Regions from separate parts of the Exiguobacterium sp. s125 genome, predicted to be linked through region 2. Evidence: riboswitches for the same ligand, from Rfam matches in the RefSeq annotation. Region 2 holds a riboswitch; the other holds the start of a gene.
The links. Region 2 has a riboswitch for thiamine pyrophosphate ahead of KNQ05_RS06775 (3-oxoacyl-ACP reductase). Riboswitches for the same ligand answer to the same signal wherever they lie in the genome.
Positions count from the first base shown of each region.

Region 1: another riboswitch for thiamine pyrophosphate. It lies ahead of KNQ05_RS14425 (SDR family oxidoreductase); the one in region 2 lies ahead of KNQ05_RS06775 (3-oxoacyl-ACP reductase).

Region 1 covers NZ_JACSMI010000008.1:43,094-46,964, forward strand. The annotation lists gene KNQ05_RS14420 (hypothetical protein) at 1-387, opposite strand, end outside; TPP riboswitch at 1,199-1,299, shown strand; gene KNQ05_RS14425 (SDR family oxidoreductase) at 1,483-1,794, shown strand; partial or broken gene KNQ05_RS14430 (MBL fold metallo-hydrolase) at 1,701-2,399, opposite strand; gene KNQ05_RS14435 (RES family NAD+ phosphorylase) at 2,807-3,616, shown strand.
Region 2 covers NZ_JACSMI010000001.1:1,324,147-1,328,017, forward strand. The annotation lists gene KNQ05_RS06765 (hypothetical protein) at 1-81, opposite strand, end outside; gene KNQ05_RS06770 (LLM class flavin-dependent oxidoreductase) at 231-1,568, opposite strand; gene KNQ05_RS06775 (3-oxoacyl-ACP reductase) at 1,606-2,358, opposite strand; TPP riboswitch at 2,496-2,596, opposite strand; gene adhE (bifunctional acetaldehyde-CoA/alcohol dehydrogenase) at 2,746-3,871, opposite strand, start outside.

The sequences.
Region 1 (3,871 bases), on a different contig from region 2:
TCGTGCTAACTCCTCTTTCAATTTTTTCGTTTCTTGTTGTTGCTCTTTTAGTTTAAGTTGCGTGTCCTTTAAAGACGTTTGTAACTCCTTTGACTCTACCTTTAAAGATTCCAACATCTTTGTTTCCTTAGTAGAAGACCCGGCTTCAATTTTTTGAGGCTCATTTATTCTGTCTACCATATAGATAGAAATTGCAAAAGCAATGAATACGCCTAGCCAAACGACAAAGGTTGCGTACTTCACTGGATTTCGAAGCCTTGGTTTAAAGTAAAAGTATAGACCAATTGCTGAGATCAATAAGCCAATGAGACTCCAAAAGGTGATAGTGAAGAGTAAAAGATAGACAATAGCAATCATGATGAGAAATAATACTTTTCGGATGTTCATAAGTTCAGCTCCTTTAAAAATATTTGTATTTGTATTGTACATATTTACAAGAAAAAATAGATTAGAAATTTATAGTTCTTCTCTAAAAAATCACTTGTAACGCTCGAGTACTAATTTAAATAAAAATTTAAGCCATTACTGATCAAACATAGTTGATAGCTTTTAAAAGAATAGACTTACACCAATCAACGCGACTTAAAAATAATCAGAAAAGCTTGTATGTCGTAGTCGAGACATAAAGGAATGTTTATCAGAAAATTGGGGATGACGCGGTAGAGAAAAAAATGATTCATTACCTTGATAATGAGACAGGCTTTTAACGTATCAAAGCACTTACTCTTACGCAGTTGAGAAGAACTTCAATGCTAGTATGGTAAAGAAAATGAATCGTTGATTGATTTGGTACGTTTTTATTCAAAAAATAATAAAAGCATCAAATAGAGCACGCATGACTTTACGAAGAAACAAATCAAGTCATCAATAAGAAGAGGGAAGACGATATACTTACGGCTTAATTGGTCCCATACAATGATTACACAAGATAAGTTTTACTTATATTGCAAACATCAATGATTCGAACTTCTAGGTCACGTAATCGATCTGCAAAATCAAATCGCTCGTATATTAAGACATCATCAAAGAAAAAAATGATAATTAGGATTGTCTAGTACAAGATATGACCGTAACAAAGCAATCCGGAAAAAGTAATGAATCTATTTTTATGCTGCATATTTTTAGAAAACTATTATCGAATCAATTTCATCATCAGTGACAGGTGTTCACTAGAGCACTAAAGTGAAGGTAACTTAAATAGAATCACTAGGGGTGTTATTTAACTGAGATGAGTAGCTACTCAAACCCTTTGAACCTGAACTAGGTAGTACTAGCGTAGGGAAGTGTAAACTCTGATGAACAAGCGGAGACGATGATGTCGTTCTTTGCTATGTGATTATTTAGACGTGTGCAATAGATTTAAAGTGGTGATAGTTACTATAAAAGCAAGAATGCGGTAGAAAAGCTTATGAGTGAATTTCGTACAGAAAATGCTATTACCTTATATGCAAATGTACGAAGCAGGAAGATGTCGAGAGCATGATGCAATCCGCAACAGCACACTATGGTCAAATCGATGTTGTCGTGAATATTGAGTTAGTAGACTTCAAATTTGATCCGGTTGCTCAAAAATCGTTTATCGACTTGCAATGGAAAGATTATCAAAAGAAACTGAATGAAACATTAAAAGCGGCTTTTCACATCATCCAAAGTGTTTTGCCACAATTCATGGAACGAAACAGTGGTGGCATCATCAGAATCGGAACAAGGACATTGGATGTGATGTATTTACCTTTAATGAATGTCTTCAATTCTTTTCTCGAGAGTCCCCAGTGGTTTACGGCTTCCATATGACTTACTAAAATTTTGGCTTTTAGAGCGGCTTTGTACACCTTCTAGGAATTGATTCTGTCCTCCGTTCAAAATAAAAATCTCTGGTTTACACGTATCGATATTTTTTCACTTCCGAATACCAAACGGTATCACCTGCTACATATAAAGTTTTTTCTTTGTGATGCTGAAAGATAACGCCCATGACATTTCCCATTTTCTTTGCCATCTTTCCGTAGCCATAACGACCATCTACTTCCGTCAGTTTGACGCCTTTAAAGATCGTCGCTTGGCCTTCTTTCATGACTTCGATATTTGTAAAGCCTGTTTTTCGTGCCATATCTGCATCTTTTTTATCTTGCATTAACATTTTGATGTCTTTTGGAATTTGTTCTTTTTGCTGCTTGATCAAAGTAATCTTCATGTGTGTGGGTAATGATGACAGCGTCTACGTCATCCATAATCTTATCCACAGAGAATGGAAGGTCGACTACTGGATTTCGATCATCCCTTGTAGCGGGATCGAACGAATCAAATTCGTCCTTTTTAGAAAACATGGGATCTACTAAGAATTTTCGTCCTTTGTATCCAACTGTCACGATCGCATTTCGAATTTGTTGGACCACCACGTCCTGTTTTTTCGGTTGTAATGGATTATTGTGAAGATCCGCAAGCGGCTAATACACCGCTCAATGTGAGTGTGGTTAGAATTGCAGCTTTTTTTAATTTCGTCATTGATAAAGCACTCCTTTGTGAATAGCTGATTTTTTATTGAGTAGGTAATATCTATCCTATGAGTCGTTTGATCCCCCTTTTATTTTTGAATAGAAAAAAGCTTGATCCTGTTTATTCGCTATGAAATTTAGTATATGGTCAGTATAAGAAATCAAACAAGTATGTACTTTTTTTGCACATAATATCAGAAAGAATAGTGTTACTATGAAAACTTCAAAAGGGAATGTAGCTTATAATCAGGAAACGTTTTTTGGTTATACGCTTTCTCTTATCAATGGAAAATGGAAATTGAGGTGCAGTTATGGAAATGAAGCAGGTAGTGAATGGTTTATCTGAAATAATGGTGGAACATTGGAATACATTGAAGGAAGCTTTGTACAGTGGAGAAACAGAAGGGCTTTCATTAGAAGAAATAATTGGAAAATATACTTTTTTCAAAGTTTTTGATGATGTAGTTAATTCTATGGCATCACAATTCGAAATTTCAATTAAGGATTTAGGAAAGATTTATAGGGGCGTTGGGGTAAATGAGAAGATTGAATTAGATTTCTATCAAAGAATGATTCCTCATCTTGATTATGTGACAAATCATAATAGAATGAACCCTCCAGGTAAAGCATTTATATATTTAGGGGTAATTCCTGTTAGGAAGGGAAAATCTGAGGAAGCGGAAAAAAAGTTTATTTTAAGAACGATAGAAGCAGAACTGAGAGTTGAAAAAGGTGACTTTTATACAAGTGCGCGATTTGAATCCAATAGTGACAACAATATTTTCAATCTGGTAGGAGATTCAAGTCTGCCGATGGATATATATGATTTTGCTAGAATTTTAAAGAAAAAATCAACTGAGGAAAGAAGTCGAATTACTGCATTATTTTACTTTAACTTATTTAATAATGACCAGATATTTAAGCCTGTTCATAGTACAGAACATGATGTAAGAGCAAGGGAGTACGCCCCTTTTCAACTTTTAGCTAAATACTTTATGAGCAAAGGGTATGCAGGAATAAAATATAGAAGTACTGTACATAGAGAAGGAACGAATGTAGTAATATTCAATCCGAAAAACGTTAAATTAGTAGAATCTTCAATGGAGAAAATTGTTCGTTAAATATGAATAATTTAATTGGAAAGAAGCTGACATATAAAAGACGCCACTCTTCTTCATATTTTCAATGATCTTAAATATTTTCTGCTAAGGCATTAAATCTATATTAGTTAACATATAAGGCATTATTGGTAGTTGCATAAATAGAAGGGGAGAGAAGTTGCATTTTGACTAGCATCTACTCTCCCTTTCTGTTTGCAAAAGTGTACTTTTACGAACGCTTAAAAAGTATCTTAAAACTAAATAATTTCGTTTTAT
Region 2 (3,871 bases):
ACCAATACAAGCGAGTCCTATACCAAACAAGATATTGCGTAACATATGCGAGCGTTCCTTTCGCTGTTGCCTCCGCTCCATAAAAGCGCCTCCCCTTGACTAGATTGTTTGTATAGTTATTCCTGTTCCAGGTGATTTGAAAACGAATCTTCTGCAGTAAATACAAAAAGTAGCCCGTTCATGACGAACGGGCTACTTCCCAGACGCCGAACTCCGATTGGCAGGAACGCTTACTTTACGATTTTTTTCACGTCCGACTGCCCCACCTGAGCTAAACCAAAATGTTCCCGAAGCGTAGTCCCTTGATAGGCTTCTCTAAACAACCCTCTTTTTTGCAGTTCAGGAACGATCAGGTCTACAAAATCCTCTAAGCTTGACGGGAGTGACGGCGGCATCAGATTAAATCCGTCTGCGATACCCATTTCAAACCACAGCTCCATCTGATCGACGATTTCTTCCGGTGTACCTATCAGTGTCAGGTGTCCCCCACCAGCTGCCAGATAACCTAACAGTTCTCTTAGTGTAGGCTTTGTATCATCGATGATTTCAAGAATCGTTTTATAGCGTCCGACCGGTCCTGAAAACGCATCGACAGGCGGTAAGGACGGCACCGCTTTGTCAAGATCCCAATCAGAACAGTCCTGTTGCAAAAAGAAACTCAGTTGCTTCAAGGCATTCGCGACCGGTAATTTCTCATCCAGTTCGGCTTTCTTCGCCAGCGCCTCTTCCCGGGTTCGACCGACGTATGTAACCAATCCTGGAAAGATTTTAATCTGCCGCTCCGGTGACTCACTTTCTTTGATTTGTGTCTGTAGACTTTCCCGGAATGCTTTCGCTTGCTTTACATTCCACGACACCGAATAGACGGCATCCGCGTGCTTTGATGCAAGTGCAATCCCTTGGGCAGATGCACCCGCCTGCATCGCCACCGGCTTCCCTTGAGGACTACGCGGTGTAGACGAAGGACCTTTTACGTTGAAGTAGGTCCCGCTATGATGGATCGGTTGAATCTTTTCAGGATCAATTAACCGGTTGTCCGTCCGGCTCGAAAGGAAATCAGCTCGATCCCAGGATAAAAATAATTTTTCCATTACAGATGCAAATTCATCCGCCTTTTGATACCGTTCGTCCCTTGCAGGGAGCGCATCCATACTATGGTTTAACGCTTCCCAGTCCGTCATCGACGTCACCAGGTTCCAGCCGACACGCCCGTTCGTCACGTGATCAAGGCTTAACAGTTGTCTCGCCGCTGTATACGGATTTGAAAACGTACTCGATATCGTTGAAACTAACCCGATATGGCGGGTTACTTGAGAAATAGCGGTTAAATTGATTACAGGATCGAGCCAAAAGGCCGGTAGTTCAGTTGCGTTTGCAGCAGGAAAAGATTGATTGTCAGCAAAAAATACAGCATCCAGGCAGCCCGCTTCCGCTAGTTGAGCCAATCGCTGATAATAACCGCTCTCCCCGATTTCTTCAATCGCAGAATCCGGCATTAACCATGCCGCTTGATGATGGCCACAGCCGTACAATAAAACACCGATGTTTAACTGCTTCGTTTTCGTCATCTTTAGGTCCCTGACTCCTTTCTCCTGAGCGCTGACATCAGTTCATCGTCAATCCGCCATCTACGGTTAGATTTTGACCGGTAATGCCAGAGGCTGCTTCTGACGCTAAAAAGGCGACCAATTGCGCAACCTCTTCCGGCGTCGTCACTCTTTTTAACGGAGTTGATTGGGCAATCAATTCGAATACTTCAGCGGTCGTCACAGCACTGGCATCCGTCACTTTTAACAAGCCGCCGGAGACGACATTCACGTTTATGCCGTACTGTCCTAGCTCTGATGCAAGATTACGCGTAAAGCCGATCAACCCTGCTTTTGCCGTCGTATATTCGTGATAGGGAACTACCGGGTTTTGATACAGATTCGTGCCGATGCTGATGATGGTGCCGTTATTTCGTTCAATGAATTGCGGCAGAACACTTTGCACGACGTGGAACGCTGCTTTCAACGTGCCATCCAACTGTTTTTGATAATCTTCCCATTCCAAATCGATGAATGATTTTTGAGCGCGCGGATCGAACTTAAAATCGACTAAGGCATTATTGATTACGACATCGATTTGTCCGTAATGAGCTGTCGCTGACTGCATCAATGTCTCGACGTCTTCTCGCTTCGTGACATCCGCATACAGGGCAATGGCATGTTCTGCACCGAGCTCATTTACGAGTTCCTCTGCCGCATCCTTGCTCTTATAATAATTAATCACAACTTTAAACCCATTGTTCACCAATACTCTTGCAATCGTCGCGCCAAGTCCCCGACTGCTTCCCGTCACTACTACCGTTCTGTTCACTGTCTTCCACTCCTTCATCGTCTTTTGCAACTTAAATAGCGAAGTCGTAAACAAAAAAAGCGCAACTCTCCAAAAGGAAAGTTGCGCACGTCTAAATAATCACATAGCAAAAAACCGACAGACTGGTCTTCGCTGGTTTATTAGAGTCTACACTTCCCTACGCTAGTACGAACTAGTTCAGGTTCAAAGGGTTTGAGTATCTACTCATCTCAGTTTAGCAACACCCCTAGTGATTCTATTCAAGTTACCTTCACTTTAGCGGTCTTAGAAATATCTGTCAATAATGACAAGACAGTTTTATCGGTGTCTCTTCTGATTACGAACGAAAGCCTTGCCTCCGTCGACCGGAAGCAAGGCTCTTTTGAATTGCCATGATTTTTTTCTCTGTTATACGCCTTCGTACGCAAGCTCCATGATGTTCCGAAGTTCCGTCACGAGCGGCATTTTTGGATTCGCTGTCGTACATTGATCTTCGAATGCATCGACGGCCATCTTGTCGAGTTTTGCTTCAAAGTCGGCTTTTTTGATGCCTTGGGCTTTGAATGACATTTTGATGTTCAACTGTTGTCCGAGTTCTGTGATCGCTTGGATTAGTGATTCGACACCTTGTTCCGTTGTCGCTGCCGGTAGTCCGAGATAACGCGCGATTTCTGCGTACCGTTCATCAGCGATAAATGATTCATATTTCGGGAACGAAGCGAGTTTCGTCGGTTTCGCTGCATTGTAGCGGATGACGTGTGGCATCAGAATCGCATTCGTCCGACCGTGTGGCGTGTGGAACTCCCCACCGATTTTGTGCGCGATCGAGTGGTTAATCCCGAGGAAGGCATTGGCAAACGCCATTCCGGCCATCGTTGACGCATTGTGAACTTTTTCGCGTGCTTCGGCATCGTCACCATTCGCATAAGCGCGTGGCAAGTAGTCGAAGATCATCTTGATCGCTTTTAGCGCCAGTCCATCCGTATAGTCGTTCGCGAGGACGGAGACGAAGGCCTCTGTCGCATGTGTCAAGACGTCCATTCCGGTGTCTGCCGTGATTGATGCCGGGACCGTCATGACGAATTCCGGATCGATGATTGCGACGTCTGGTGTTAATGCATAGTCAGCAATCGGATACTTGACGTTTTTCTCTTTGTCCGTGATGACGGTAAACGGTGTGACTTCAGATCCTGTTCCGGACGTCGTCGGAATCGCGACGAACTTCGCTTTGTTACCGAGCGCCGGGAATTTATAGGCCCGTTTCCGGATATCGAGGAACTTTTGACGTAAGTTCGAGAACGTTTCGTTCGGTTGCTCGTAGAAGAGCCACATGCCTTTCGCTGCATCCATCGCTGATCCGCCACCGAGGGCGATGATCAAGTCCGGTTTGAAGTCGCGCATCGCTTGCGCTCCTGTCTGAACCGTTGCAACCGATGGATCCGGTTCGACTTGGTCGAAGATCCGGTAGCTGACGCCTGCCGGTAAGTTGCGGATGACTTTATCCGCGTAGCCGAACTCGACCATCGCTTGATCG